One region of the Burkholderia lata genome, then DNA from elsewhere that is predicted to be linked to it. Evidence: riboswitches for the same ligand, from Rfam matches in the RefSeq annotation. Region 1 holds a riboswitch; the other holds the start of a gene.
What was found. Region 1 has a riboswitch for manganese ahead of BCEP18194_RS36560 (sodium:calcium antiporter). Riboswitches for the same ligand answer to the same signal wherever they lie in the genome.
Positions count from the first base shown of each region.

Region 2: it holds a riboswitch for manganese, as region 1 does, so the genes downstream of both, BCEP18194_RS10750 (TMEM165/GDT1 family protein) here and BCEP18194_RS36560 (sodium:calcium antiporter) in region 1, are expected to answer to the same signal.

Region 1 covers NC_007511.1:3,134,462-3,142,036, reverse strand. The annotation lists gene BCEP18194_RS36580 (YbhB/YbcL family Raf kinase inhibitor-like protein) at 222-770, shown strand; gene BCEP18194_RS36575 (hypothetical protein) at 767-1,135, opposite strand; gene BCEP18194_RS36570 (winged helix-turn-helix transcriptional regulator) at 1,167-1,559, opposite strand; gene BCEP18194_RS36565 (glutathione S-transferase C-terminal domain-containing protein) at 1,696-2,334, shown strand; gene BCEP18194_RS36560 (sodium:calcium antiporter) at 2,340-3,350, opposite strand; yybP-ykoY riboswitch at 3,435-3,599, opposite strand; gene BCEP18194_RS36555 (heavy metal sensor histidine kinase) at 3,756-5,174, opposite strand; gene BCEP18194_RS36550 (heavy metal response regulator transcription factor) at 5,171-5,842, opposite strand; gene BCEP18194_RS36545 (hypothetical protein) at 6,119-6,520, shown strand; gene BCEP18194_RS36540 (hypothetical protein) at 6,611-6,892, shown strand; gene BCEP18194_RS36535 (TolC family protein) at 6,889-7,575, shown strand, end outside.
Region 2 covers NC_007510.1:1,054,499-1,062,073, reverse strand. The annotation lists gene BCEP18194_RS10765 (adenosine deaminase) at 1-402, shown strand, start outside; gene BCEP18194_RS10760 (hypothetical protein) at 429-776, shown strand; gene guaD (guanine deaminase) at 773-2,089, shown strand; yybP-ykoY riboswitch at 2,247-2,368, shown strand; gene BCEP18194_RS10750 (TMEM165/GDT1 family protein) at 2,463-3,035, shown strand; gene BCEP18194_RS10745 (DUF4136 domain-containing protein) at 3,090-3,788, opposite strand; gene pepN (aminopeptidase N) at 3,976-6,669, shown strand; gene BCEP18194_RS10735 (class 1 fructose-bisphosphatase) at 6,950-7,575, shown strand, end outside.

The DNA of each region.
Region 1 (7,575 bases):
TCGGATCAGGCATGAAAGGCGTGAATGTGGACGGAAGCGGCAGGCCACGCTCGGTTTCCGATTGCCGGCAATGTACCGGCATCCGGCTTTTTCCGCGAGCGGGGCGGGCGTGGCTGAACGTTGCCGGGTAGTCGCGATACCGGTACCTTTGCTCGCCTTGTTCGGAGCCGGCGCGATTGCAAGAATGTCCGTTCCATTCCCGCTCGCTGGTGAGATTGACGATGAAGACATTCAAGCCCGGTTTCATCCTTTGTGCAGCGATGATCGCTGCCGGTACGGTGCAGGCAGGCGATTTCTCGATCGAGAGCGCGGAGCTCGCCGGCGGGGCGTTCGATCAGGCGCAGGTATCGAACAGCTTTGGCTGCCATGGCCAGAATATTTCGCCATCCATACGATGGAGCGGCGTTCCGGAGGGAACGCAAAGCTACCTTCTGACGATGTTCGATGCCGACGCCCCGACGGGCTCCGGATTCTGGCACTGGGTCGTCGCCGACATACCGGTGTCGGCCCGTGGCATCGCGCCTGGTTCGGGAAGCGACGTTGCCAGCCTGCCGGCGGGTGCTGTTCCGATGAAGAACGACACCGGCCGCGCCGGCTATCTCGGCCCGTGTCCGCCGCAAGGCGAGCCACATCGTTACGTCATCACGCTGACCGCGCTCAAGGTGGCGAAGCTGCCGGTCGAGCCGGACGCGACGCCGGCGGTCGTCGGCTTCACCGCTCACTACCAGGCTATCGCGAAGGCGACGATGACCGTGCAATTGAGCCGCTAGCCACGCGCACTGTCGTCCTGATACCCGTTTTTGCCGACGAAGATCTCCTTCAGCGCGGCGCGCAGCGTAGCCGGATCGTACTGGCCGGGCGCGAGATGGATCACGTAGCGCGTCTGGCCGTCGAGACGCGCGGCGAGGGCGGGTTCGATCTCGACGTCGATCGTGTCGTCCGTCAGGCGCACCGACAGATCCTTGACGCGCACGGTGATCTGGTCGCGCACCATCACTTCGATCAGCGAGTCGTCCGGGAAGCGCGACAGCGCGAAGCAATAGTCCTGCTCGGCGTCGTGGCAGTAGATGTTGGCGAAGCTTTCGTCGTCGTCGAGATCGGACGTCGCCGCGCCGATGGTGGCGTGAAGTTCCATGAATGTGGGTTCCTGCGTATGGGATTAGGGGTTATCGGGTTGAATGGAGTGCCGTTTCGCTCGCGGCTGCCGCGCCCGGCGCGACGCCGGTGACGCACGACGCATCGGCATCGCGCGCCTTCAGCCACAGCCCGAATTCCCGCATGACGTCGACGATGGGCCGCAGCCGGTCGCCGTCGGCGGTCAGATCGTACTCGACCCGTACCGGCACTTCCGGATAGACGGTGCGCAATACGAGCCCGGCGTCTTCGAGTGCGCGCAGGTCGAGCGTGAGCATCCGTTGCGAGATGCCGGGCATGTCGCGCCGCAGGTCGCTGAAGCGCCGCGGCCCGTCGAGCAGATACGACACCAGCAGCAGCCGCCAGCGGCCGCCGAGCAGGCGCATCGCTTCTTCAACGGAACATCCTGTCGCACTCGTTTTCATCGTGCTGAATCCTGGTCGGTAAACTTTTTGTGACTACGGCACAAACGACTGCCGTCTTCTCAGCGTTGCGCCGATGCGAGATATTAGCGCCCGCGTCGCGGCGAATCGATACATGGACAACCCACGAAGGACACGCATGAAGCTCTATCACGCTCCCGGAAGCTGTTCCCAGGCCATCTGCATCGTGCTGCGCGAAGGCGGCATCGACGCGGAGATCATCCAGGTCGACGCGCGCAAGCACGTCATTGAAGACGGGCGCAATTACTACGATGTGACCGAACTCGGCTATGTACCGCTGCTCGAACTCGACGACGGCACGCTGCTGCGCGAAGGGCCGGTGATCGCGCAGTATCTCGCGGATCGGTGTCCGCAAGCCGAACTCGCGCCCGCATACGGCACGCTCGGCCGTTATCGGCTGATGGAGTGGCTGAACTTTCTCACGGCGGAAATCCACAAGGGTTTCATTCCGCTGCTGTACGCGGTGCAGGCGGGGAAATACGTCGACCCGGCGAGAGCGAAGCTCGACAGCCGTTTTGCGTGGATCGACCGCCAGCTCGCCGGCAACGCGTTCCTGACGGGCGACACGTTCACGGTCGCCGATGCATACCTGTTCGCGCTGACGGGCTGGGGCAAGGCCGAGTGGCTGCGGTCGGTGTACCACGCGGATATCGACCTGACCGGGTATGCGCATCTGCGTGCGTGGTACGAGCGGGTGCGGGCGCGGCCGGCGGTGCAGCAGGTGCTGCAGGCCGACTCGCGACCGAACGCATCCTGACGCGCTCAGCGCGCCAGCGTCAGGACCAGGTACCCCGCATAGCCCGCGCCGTTCGCCAGCAATGCCCAGATCGCGAGCCCGCGCGCGCGTGCATTGAAGCGCAGCCATGCCGCCGCCGCGAGCGTGATGATCACGCCGGTCAGCACTTCGGGGCGCGGCTCCCAGGGCGTGAGCATGATGCCGATCGCCGGCAGCAGCGTGCCCTGGAACACCATCGCGCCGGTGATGTTGCCGAACGCGAGCGTGTCCTTCTTGCGGCGGATCCACAGCACGCTGTTGACCTTCTCCGGCAATTCGGTTGCGATCGGCACGATGATCAGCGACAGCAGCAGCGCCGATACGCCGAGCACGTGCGACACGCCTTCCACGCCGTGAATGAAGCCCTTCGCGCCGCCGACCAGCAGCGCGACGCCGATGAGCAGTTGCAGCGCGATCGTCGCGAGGTTGGTCGGCAGGCCCAGGCGTGACAGGAACATCGTGTGCGGCGCCTCGGTGCCGTGCCCGGCATCGACGAGCTGGTTCGACGCCCGGAACGTCATCACGACATACATCACGTAGATGCCGACCAGCATCGCCGCGAGCAGCGCGCGCACGGCCCAGTTGTGATGCGGGACGAACATCGCCGCGGTGGCCAGCGAGAACGCGGCGAGGAAGTAGTTCATGTCGCGCACGAAGCCGGTGCGTTCAGGCGCGATCGTGCCGCGCAGCCCGCGCGAGCGGATCACCGCGAGCGTCATCAGGAAGGTGGTGAGCGTCGCGAGCATCAGCGGCGCGCCGAGAATCGCGCCGACGCCGATCTCCTCGTTCACGGCCTGGTTCGCGGTGCCGCCGGCGAGCGCGAGCAGCGGCACCATCGTTTCGGGCAGCGCGGTGCCGACGGCCGCGAACAGCGAACCGGTTACGCCTTCGGAAATCTTCAGGCGTTCGCCGAGATGTTCGAGCGCATTGGTGAAGACTTCGGCGGCGACGAGGATGACGATCAGCATGAACGCCAGTTCGAGGAACATGAAAGTCATGCGGCACCTCCGCAGGCATGCGCGCGGACGGCGGCGAAACGCGGGGAGAGGGCGGTGGGGAACATGGGGACTCCGTGGTCGGACGCTGACGAACCATGGCGCATCCGACGACGTCCGACCAGGAACGACGCGATGCGCCCATGGTCTCGCCAAGCCGATCAGGCTGAACGCGCCACGGCCGCAGGCCGAGTGTGTTGACGCGTTCGCTTTCCAGGGACGGAAAGCAGGCTACTCCCCAAAGACGAAGGGCAGTCTAGCCGAGCGGATTGCTTTCGGCAAGCTTGCGCAGGCATACCCACTCATCGGATGGGGAAAGGGGCGTGCGTGGCGGGTACTCATGCCGGATCGGGAGGCATTCGGCACGCGTTGGCCTGGGTGTTGCGTGCGTGGCCTGAATGAGAATCGCTAACCGGCTTGCGCTGTCGTGCCGCGCGGAAAATAAAGCGCAAACGTCGTGCGCCCGTCACGGCTCGCGACCTCGACCTTGCCGCGATGCAGCTCCATGATCGACTTCACGATCGCGAGCCCGAGCCCCGCGTTGCGCGCCGCGCCGTGCCGCGACGAATCGATGCGGTAGAAGCGTTCGAAGATCTTGTCGACCTGCTCGGGTGGAATCGCGGCGCCGCGATTCGTGACTTCGACGACCGCGTAGCTGCCTTGCGCGGAAACCGCCAGCTCGATCGTCGACGCGGCTTCCGCATGTTCGAGCGCATTCGACGTGAGGTTGCTGACGGCGCGCCGGAACAGCGTCGCATCGGCGACGACCGGCGCTTCGCCATGCACGTCGATGCGCACGCCGGCTTCGTCGGCCAGTGCCTGGAAATACGACGCGAGCCGGCGCAGCTCGCTGCCCGCGTCGAGCTCGGTGGTTTTCAGGTGCTGCCGCGCATTGTCGGTGCGCGCGAGAAACAGCATGTTCTCGATCATCCGCTGCAGCCGCTCGCATTCCTCGATGTTTGAATCGATCAGCGCTTCGTATTCCTCGGTCGTGCGCGCGCGCGACAGCGTGACCTGCGACGAGCTGATCACGTTGGCGAGCGGCGTGCGCATGTCGTGCGCGAGATCGGACGAGAATTGCGACAGCCGCACGAACGCGCGTTCGAGGCGGTCGAGCATCCGGTTGACCGACGTTGCGAGCTCGCGCAGCTCGACCGGGCCGCCGCGCGCGTCGAGCCGCGCGTTCAGGTTGTGTGCCTCGATGCGCGACGTCTGCCGGCCGAGGCTCTCGACCGGGCGCAGGCCACGCGAAGCGACCGCGTAACCGAGCGCACCGACCAGCAGCGCGCCCACGGCCGCCGCGAGCCAGATGTCGACGCGATAGCTTTCGAGCAGCGACTGGCGATCGGTCGCCGTGCGCGCCAGCGCGACCTGGATCGCGTCGCCGGACGGCAGCGTGGCGCGTGCGTACACGCAACGCGACGTGCCGATGCCGGGCGGCGAACAGGTGAACGGCCCGCGGGCTTCGCCGGCCGGATGCGGCGCCGAGATCACCGATGCGAGCGTGTTGCCGGCTTCGTCGGAATGCTCGACGATCGGGCGGTGCTGCGCATCGTAGATGCCGAGATACACGCCGGGATGCGACAGCAGCACCTCGTGAAACACGGCAGGATCGGCACGCAGCGCGGCGATCGATCCGCTCGCGTGCGCGAGCTGCAGGAACTGGTTGAGCTTGCCGGAGATCTCGATGTCGTCGCGCCGCGTGAGTTCGGCGGACAGCGAGCGGTACAGGTACGCGCCGGTCAGCGCGAACACGAGCGCGGCGACGACGGCGAACGCGAGCGTCAGGCGCCGCAGCAGCGAATACGAGCCGGAGCTGCGCGTCACGAACGATCCTCGAGCACGTAGCCCATGCCGCGGATCGTGTGGATCAGTTTCTTCTCATAGGTGTTGTCGATCTTCGCGCGCAGGCGCTTGATCGCCGCATCGACGACGTTCGTGTCGCTGTCGAAATTCATGTCCCAGATCTGCGACGTGATGAAGGTGCGCGTCAGCACTTCGCCCTCGCGCTCGGCGAGCAGTTGCAGCAGCGCGAATTCCTGCGCGGTCAGGTCGATGCGGGTGTCGGCACGCCGCACGCGGCGGCGGATCAGGTCGACTTCGAGATCGGCGACATGCAGGATGTCGCGTACGTTGCGCGGCGCGCGCCGCAGCAGCGAGCGGATGCGCGCGAGGAACTCGGCATACGCGAACGGCTTGAGCAGATAGTCGTCGGCACCCAGCTCGAGCCCGGCGACCTTGTCCTCGATCGCCTCGCGCGCCGTGAGCAGCAGCACGGGCGTCTGCTTCTGCGCGCGTAGCCGCTTGAGCACCTCGAAGCCATCCATTTCCGGCAGCATCACGTCGAGCACGACGAGATCGAAATCCTCGTGCAGCGCGAGGAACAGCCCGTCCTTGCCGTTTTCCGCGACGTCGACCGTGTAGCTCGCCTCCATCAGCCCTTTCCGGAGGTACGACGCCATCTTGGGTTCGTCTTCGACTATCAGTATCCGCATGGTGGGGCAGGCCGTCCGTGATTCATCCTTGATTCCAGCCGGTCAGTGTAACGCGTGAGCTTACGGTGCCGTGCGTGCGCGAAGGATGATCGCGGGATGACGGAATTGTCATGAAGCGTGTGCGCCTCATCGCCCGCGTTTCGTGAAAATTCCGTCATGTTTCGGCCATGTCGTCGTCACCGCGGCGGCGATAAGCTGCGGCCGTCTTGTCCCCGGAGCGCGCCGTCGCGGCGCCGCGCCGGCCGATCCGGTCGTTGCCTGCCTGATTCCGCATCCATGTCGTACTGGCGCAAATTCGTCCTCGTCATGCTGCTGGCGCTGAGCCTGCCGATCCAGTCGTTCGCGACCGTGTCGATGGCGTGTGCGGGCGCGGATGCGGTCGTTGCCATGCCGCATGCGGAAGACGGGGCAAGCGCCGTCGAGGCAGTGCGACATGCAATGCCGAACGCGCACGGTGGCCAGCATGCGCATCAGCACACGCCCGACGATCATGCGCGACATGCCCAGCCGTGCTCCGCGTGCGGGTCCTGCTGCCTGGGCACCGGCATGGCGGATCTTCCTGCGATGTCCGTTGCGTCGGGTATCGGCGTTTCGATCATTTCGTTCGCACCGACGCCCGTCGTCGTGTCGTTCCTGACCGGCGGCATCGACCGGCCGCCGCGCCGGCTTCTCGTCTAGACCCTGCCCGCGGCCTTGACCGGCCGCGCTCTGCAAACCGCTCCGGCGGCGGCATCCGTGCCGCCGGACGACTTACGACGAGACCCATTCATGCGATTGATTACTGCGGCGCTGCTTGGCGCGGCGGCCTTCGTGCCGTCGCTCGCGCCTGCGCAAACCCCGCTGCCCGATCCGGCGGACGCCACCGTGGCCGTGCCGGATGTCACCGTGACGTCCGCATTCGACGGCTACCGGCCGTATCGGGACGACGAAGGCCCGGGCTGGAAACAACTGAACCGGGACGTGATGGAGCGGCCCGCGAAAGGACGGTCGACCGGCGGCGCGGCCGGAAGCGGCGCCGCGCATTCGAAGCACGGAGGCGCTGCGCAATGACGATGCTTGCGATATCGCCGAGGATCGGCGCGGCGGCGGCCATGCTGGCCTTTCTCGCCGGCTGCACGACGTTCTCGAAGGATGGCGGTTTCGACGCGGTGTCGTCCGCCGCGTCGGAACGCATCGGCAAAGACGCGGTCGTGGTCAAGACCGACGCCGACCGCGAAGCCGTCGACAAGCGCACGAAGGAGCTGCTGGCCAAGCCGCTGTCGATCGACGATGCGGTGCAGGTCGCGCTGCTGAACAACCGTGGCCTGCAGGCGTCGTACGCGGAACTGGGGTTGTCGGAGGCCGATCTCGTCCAGGCCGGCCGGCTGCCGAACCCGCGCTTCGCGTTCAGCCGCACCCGCGCCGGCGACGGCGAGCTGACGCTCGGCCGCACGTTCTCGGCGAACGTGTTCGCGCTGCTGACGATGCCGCTCGCGACGAACATCGAGCGCCGCCGCTTCGAGCAGACCAAGCTCGAAACGGCCGACGCGATGCTGAAGGTGGCGGCCGATGCGCGCCGCGCATACGTCGAGGCCGTCGCCGCCGAGCAGGCCGCGAACTATGCGCAACAGGTGCGCGATGCCGGCAGCGCGGCTGCCGAACTCGCGCTGCGCATGCGGCAGGCCGGCAACTTCAGCCGGCTCGATTACGCACGCGAGCAGGCGTTCCATGCCGATGCGGTCGCGCAGCACGCG
Region 2 (7,575 bases), on a different replicon from region 1:
GCGTACATCTACGAAGCGCTCGACGTGCTGAAGGTCGACCGGATCGACCACGGCGTGCGCAGCATCGAGGACGCGGCACTCGTCGAGCGCCTCGCGAAAACGCGCACGGCGCTCACCGTGTGCCCGCTGTCGAACCTGAAGCTTTGCGTGTTCGACGACATGGCGAAGCACACGCTGAAGGCGCTGCTCGATCGCGGCGTCGCGGTGACGATCAACTCCGACGATCCGGCTTATTTCGGCGGCTACGTCAACGAAAACTACTTCGCGACGGCCGAAGGGCTGCAACTCACGGATGCCGAAGTCCATGCGGTGATCCGCAACGGCTTCGAGGCGTCGTTCATCGAACCGGCGCAGCGCGACGCACTGTACGCGCGCCTCGACGCGTACTGGCAGGCCGCGTGACGGCCGGCATCGAGGAACGCTGACAGATGAAACACGGCAACGGCATCCGCTTCGCGACCACCGGCCCGGCCTTGCGCCGGGACGACCGCGCGCGTGAGCGCACGGCGACGGCGTTGTTCGTCGTCGCGCGCGCGTGCCTGCCGTCGCGATTTGCTGTTGCGCTCGCCACCGCATCGGTCGCGAGCGCAACGGCTGCGAGGCCCGCCGGCAACCACTCGCTGGCGGCTTCGGCCGCCACGTTCGCCCGCGCTATCGCATCCGGTCGTGCCGCACGCAGTGTGCCGCACCCGCTCGCCAGGCGCCGCCTTGCCCTCGTGCGGCGTCGCTCGTTTTCTTCTGTTCGCCTTACCTTGATGCAGGACCATTCGTCATGACGCAAACCGCTTTTCGTTCCCAGCTGCTGACCTTCAACGGCGACCCGGCGCAATCGAGCCAGGCCGCGAACTACGAGACCGACGGCCTCCTGATCGTCGACGACGGCAAGGTCGTCGCGGCCGGCCCGTACGCGCAGCTCGCCGCGACGCTCGCGCGCGACACGATCGTCCACGACCTGCGCGACAAGCTGATCGTGCCCGGCTTCATCGACACGCACATCCACTATCCGCAGACGGACATGATCGCGTCGCCGGCGCCGGGCCTGCTGCCGTGGCTGGACAAGTACACGTTCCCGACCGAGCGCCAGTTCGGCGATCCCGAGCATGCGCGCGAAGTCGCCGACTTCTTCGTCGACGAACTGCTCGCCTGCGGCACGACGAGCGCGCTCGTCTACTGCACGGTGCACAAGCAGTCGGCCGATGCGCTGTTCGCGTCGAGCGACGCACGCGACCTGCGGATGATCGCGGGCAAGGTGCTGATGGACCGCAACTGCCCCGAATTCCTGCGCGATACCGCGCAATCGGGTTACGACGACAGCGCCGAGCTGATCGACCGCTGGCACGGCAAGGGCCGCCAGATGTACGCGCTCACGCCGCGCTTCGCGCCGACGTCGACCGAAGCGCAGCTCGAGGCGTGCAGCGAGCTCGCGCGCCGCCATCCGGACGTGTTCGTGCAGAGCCACGTCGCGGAAAACGTCGACGAAGTGAAATGGGTGGCCGAGCTGTTCCCCGGCCATCGCAGCTATCTCGACATCTACGACCGCTACGGTCTGCTGCGCCCGCGCGCGGTGTACGGCCACTGCATCCACCTCGACGACGAGGACCGCCGCCGGATGGCCGAGACGCGCACGGTCGTCGCACACTGCCCGACCTCGAACTTCTTCCTCGGCAGCGGGCTGTTCGATTTCGACAAGGCCGGTGAATACGACGTGCCCGTCACGCTCGCGACCGACGTCGGCGGCGGCACGTCGTTCTCGATGCTGCAGACGATGAACGAGGCGCACAAGGTCGCGCGGCTGTCGGGCCACCACCTGACCGCGACGCGGATGTTCTGGCTCGCGACGGCCGGCGCCGCGCAGGCACTCGACCTTACCGATACGGTCGGCACGCTCGCGCCGCGCACCGAGGCCGACTTCGTCGTGCTCGATCCGCAGGCCACGCCGCTGCTCGCGCGCCGCACGAAGCGCGCGGATTCGCTCGAGGAGCTGCTGTTCGCATTCGCACTGCTCGGCGACGACCGCGCGGTGTACCGCACCTATGCGGCCGGCAAACTCGTTCACGAGCGCGGCGCGGCACGCCGCGCGGCCGCGTAACAGCGTTCCGGGCGCGTTTCCCGGCAGGCGCGGGCATCCGCCACCGTGCCTGCCGGGCCTCCCGTCCCGCCGGAGATTGCCGTCCGCCGATCCCACCCCGACGCCACGCGCAGCGCCCTCCAACGGCTTTCCCGCGCGCGACGCGCCGTGCTAGAATTCGCCGCTCATTGGGGAGTAGCCGCTCCGCTCGATGTCCCGCGCTCCCGGCGCGCATCGTGACGGAGGCGTCCGTCAACAGACTTGGCCGTCAGGCCATGGCGGACGCAGCCACGTTGGCCTGGCGAGACCGATGGTTCACAGCGCGCCGCATCAGGGCCCGGCGCGCGGTGGATCGTCGCTCGCACGCACAACATCGGCCCGTGGAACCCCATCCGTGTCCCAAGCCTTCCTGATCTCCACCGGCGCCGTCGCCCTCGCTGAAATCGGCGACAAGACCCAACTGCTTTCCCTCGTACTGGCCGCGCGCTATCGCAAGCCGGTGCCGATCATTCTTGGCGTGCTCGTCGCGACACTCGTGAACCACGGTTTCGCCGGCGCGCTCGGCGAATGGCTCGGCGTGCTCGTCACGCCGTCGATCATGCGCTGGGCGCTCGCATTCTCGTTCATCGCGATGGGGTTGTGGATCCTCGTGCCGGACAAGCTCGACGACGACGAAGCCAATACGAACCGTTCGCGGCTCGGCGTGTTCGGTGCGACCCTCGTCGCATTCTTTCTCGCGGAAATGGGCGACAAGACGCAAATCGCGACCGTCGCGCTGGCCGCGCGCTTCCAGGACTACATCGGTGTCGTGGCCGGCACGACGTTCGGGATGATGCTCGCGAACGTGCCCGCGATCCTGCTGGGCGACCGCTTCGCGCACCGCCTGCCGACGAAGCTCGTGCACGGCATCGCGGCCGTGCTGTTCGTCGTGCTCGGCGCGCTGGCGCTGCTGGGCATCGGGGTCTGACGGGGAGGAAAATGGCGGGCGCGGCCGGACGGCCGCGCCGAGACTGACGCTGCGTTACTTCGTGGCGGCGGGCCCCGAAGCGGGCGCCGCCGGCACCGCGCGCTCGTTGGCGGCCGGCGCCGCCGGGCCGCCGCGCTTGTCGACCGGTAGCCGGACCGAACGGACCGCACCGTTCGACAGCGGGAAATCGGCGAGCGCGCTGCGCGCGAGGAACGGCATCGCGTACAGCAGCGTGCCGTTGTCACCGGTCGTGCGCGCGGACACGTTGTACACCTCCTTGCCCGTCGCGCGTTCGGTGATGCGGATGCCGAGCGTGTAGTCGAACACCTGGTACGTCTGCGCGACGTAGCCGGCCGGCATCGGCCCCCAGGGCCCCCACGGGCCCCACGGCCCGCGCCGCCAGTACGGCCCGGGCGCAAACCACGGATCGTAATAGACCGGCTGCGGCACCGTCACGAGATCGCTGCCGACCGCATAGGTCAGCCCGACGAGGTACCGCGCCTGCGCCTGCGGCACCTGCCGGAACGCATACGTGGACAGTTCGTTCGCGACGATCGGCTCGTAGGTCGACTGCTCGATGCTGTTCTTCTGCGCATCGGTGCGCGTGAACGCATAGGTGCGTGTCGCGTCGCTGCCGCTCCAGTCGGAAAAGGCCGTGACCTGGGTCGTCACGTAGCTGGTGCAGCCGGTCAGCAGTGCCACGCACAGCACCGCCGCCCAGCCCGCACCGCGTTGAATCCATTCGCGTTTCATGTTGATCCTCTTCGATCCGTCACCCGTTCGTCGCACCGCGCGAACCGTAACGGGATGCCGATAATACGCGGACTCCCGGAACCGGTAAAAAGTTCGCCCGGCACGCGGCCGTCAGCCTTTGTACAATGGCCCGGTTCGCCCGGCCCGTGCCACGGGCCCGTCCCCCACTCCACCGATCTCGACGACCATGTCCGACAACGCCTCTTCCACCGTGATCCGCCGCGCCGACTACACGCCGCCGGCCTTCCTCATCGATTCCGTCGCGCTCGAATTCGATCTCGCGCCGGCCCGTACGATCGTCAGGAACACGATGCGCGTGCGCCGCAATCCGGACGCCGCGCCCGCGCCGCACCTGGAGCTGATGGGCGAAGCGCTCGAATTCCTCGGCGCACACCTGGACGGCGCGCCGCATGGCGCCGTGCGTGCACACGAACACGGGCTGACCGTCGAGAACGTCCCCGACGCGTTCGAGCTGACGCTCGAAAGCGCATGCGCACCCGACCAGAATACGACGCTGTCCGGCCTCTATGTGTCGAGCGGCAACTTCTTCACGCAGTGCGAAGCCGAAGGTTTCCGCCGCATCACCTACTTCCTCGATCGCCCCGACGTGATGGCGTCGTACACGGTGACGCTGCGCGCCGACAAGGCCGCGTACCCGGTGCTGCTGTCGAACGGCAACCTCGTCGACTCCGGCGACCTGCCCGACGGCCGCCACTTCGCGAAGTGGGAAGACCCGTTCCGCAAGCCGAGCTACCTGTTCGCGCTGGTCGCGGGCAAGCTCGTCGCGATCGAGGAAAAGATCACGACCGGCTCCGGCAAGGAAAAGCTGCTGCAGGTGTGGGTCGAGCCGGCCGACCTCGACAAGACGCGTCATGCGATGGATTCGCTGATCCACTCGATCCGCTGGGACGAGAAGCGCTTCGGCCTCGAGCTCGATCTCGACCGCTTCATGATCGTCGCGGTCGGCGACTTCAACATGGGCGCGATGGAGAACAAGGGGCTCAACATCTTCAACACGAAGTACGTGCTGGCGAACCCCGAGACCGCGACCGATACCGACTTCGCGAACATCGAATCGGTGGTCGGCCACGAGTACTTCCACAACTGGACCGGCAACCGCGTGACCTGCCGCGACTGGTTCCAGCTGAGCCTGAAGGAAGGCCTGACGGTGTTCCGCGACCAGGAATTCTCGGCCGACATGGCTGCGGGCGACGACATCGAATCGGCGGCCCGCGCGGTCAAGCGCATCGAGGACGTGCGCGTGCTGCGCCAGCTGCAGTTCGCCGAGGACGCGGGCCCGATGGCGCACCCGGTACGCCCGGAAAGCTACGTCGAGATCAACAACTTCTACACGATGACCGTCTACGAGAAAGGCTCGGAAGTCGTGCGGATGTACCAGACGCTGTTCGGCCGCGACGGCTTCCGCAAGGGGATGGACCTGTACTTCAAGCGCCATGACGGCCATGCGGTGACCTGCGACGACTTCCGTCACGCGATGGCCGACGCGAACGGGCGCGACCTCGCGCAGTTCGAACGCTGGTACAGCCAGGCGGGCACGCCGCGCGTGTCGGTGCGCACCGCGTACGACGCGGCCGCGCGCCGCTATACGGTCACGCTCGCGCAGGGCTACGGCGACGGGTCGCCGGCCGCACGTGAAACGCAGCAAGGGCCGCTGCTGATCCCGTTCGCGATCGGCCTGATCGGTCGCGACGGCCGCGACCTGCCGCTGCGTCTCGACGGCGAAGCCGCCGCCGCAGGCACGACGCGCGTGCTCGACTTCACCGACACCGAGCAGACCTTCACGTTCGTCGACGTACCGGAGCAACCGCTGCCGTCGCTGCTGCGCAATTTCTCGTCGCCGGTGATCGTCGAGTACGACTACAGCGACGACGACCTCGCATTCCTGCTCGCGCACGACAGCGACCCGTTCAACCGCTGGGAGGCCGGCCAGCGCCTCGCGACGCGCGCGCTGCTGACGCTCGCCTCGCGTGCCGCCGCTAACGAGCCGCTCACGCTCGGCGAGAACTTCGTCGCCGCATTCCGCCGCGTGCTGACCGACGCGACGCTGTCGCCGGCGTTCCGCGAACTCGCGCTGACGCTGCCGTCGGAAACCTACCTCGCCGACCAGATGGCGGAAGCCGATCCGGCCGCCGTGCATCGCGCGCGCCAGTTCGTGCGCCGCCAGCTTGCCACCGCACTGCGCGCCGACTGGCTCGCCGCATACGAGCAGCACCAGACGCCCGGCACCTACGAACCGACGCCGGAGGCCTCCGGCCGTCGCGCGCTGAAGAACCTCGCGCTCGCGTATCTCGCCGAACTCGAGGATCCGGCCGATGCCGTGCGCCTCGCGACCGCGCAATACGATGCGGCAAACAACATGACCGATCGCGCGGCGGCACTCGGCGCGCTGCTGTCCGCCGCGGCCGCCGGTGCGAACGAACCGGCCGAGCACGCACTCGACGATTTCTATCGCCGCTTCGAGAAGGAAGCGCTCGTGATCGACAAGTGGTTCGCGATGCAGGCCGCACAGCGCGGTACGGCCGCACAGCCGACGCTCGCGAAGGTTCGCAAGCTGTTCGCGCATCCGGCGTTCAACCTGAAGAATCCGAACCGCGCACGCTCGCTGATCTTCAGCTTCTGCGCGGCCAACCCCGCGCAATTCCACGCGGCGGACGGCTCGGGTTACGCGTTCTGGGCCGAACAGGTGCTCGCGCTCGACGCGATCAACCCGCAGGTCGCGGCACGCCTCGCCCGCTCGCTCGAACTGTGGCGCCGCTTCACGCCGCCACTGCGCGACCGGATGCGCGAAGCGCTCGAGCAGGTCGCCGCCGGCGCGAAATCGCGCGACGTGCGCGAGATCGTCGAGAAGGCGCTCGCGTAACGCGATCGCCCGCATCGCGCCCGCGCGAGACAGCCGGTGCCGCCCGTCGCGGCACCGGCTTTTTTATTGTGTGAACACGGCTGTAACCAGGCGCAATCGCGGGGTCTGACCGCGCCGCCGGCCGCCGCCGCAACGCGCGTCCCGCCCGTCTCCACCACCGGAAACCGGGCCGGTCCGGCCGCCCGGCCATGTAACCGGACGAAAAAACCCGGCGGCTCGGGAGGTGCGACGGGTAAAATTGCGGCCATTCAAGGATTCTTTTGGCCTTCTGGAGTCTGTCATGTCCATTGCCCGCCGCACCACGCTGTCGAAGTTCCTGATCGAACAGCAACGTGAGACCAACAACCTCCCCGCCGACCTGCGCCTGCTGATCGAAGTCGTCGCACGCGCGTGCAAGGCGATCAGCTACAACGTGTCGAAGGGCGCGCTTGGCGAAGCGCTCGGCACCGCCGGCAGCGAGAACGTCCAGGGCGAAGTGCAGAAGAAGCTCGACATCCTGTCGAACGAGATCCTGCTCGACGCGAACGAATGGGGCGGCAACCTCGCCGCGATGGCATCGGAAGAAATGGAAACGTTCTTCCCGATCCCGGCGAACTACCCGCGCGGCGAATACCTGCTCGTGTTCGATCCGCTCGACGGCTCGTCGAACATCGACGTGAACGTGTCGATCGGCACGATCTTCTCGGTGCTGCGCTGCCCGGACGGCAAGCAGGCCACCGAGGAATCGTTCCTGCAGCCCGGCACGCAGCAGGTTGCGGCCGGCTACGCCGTGTACGGCCCGCAGACGGTGTTCGTGCTGACGACCGGCAACGGCGTGAACTGCTTCACGCTCGACCGCGAAGTCGGCTCGTGGGTGCTCACGCAGAGCAACATGCAGATCCCGGCCGACACGCGCGAATACGCGAT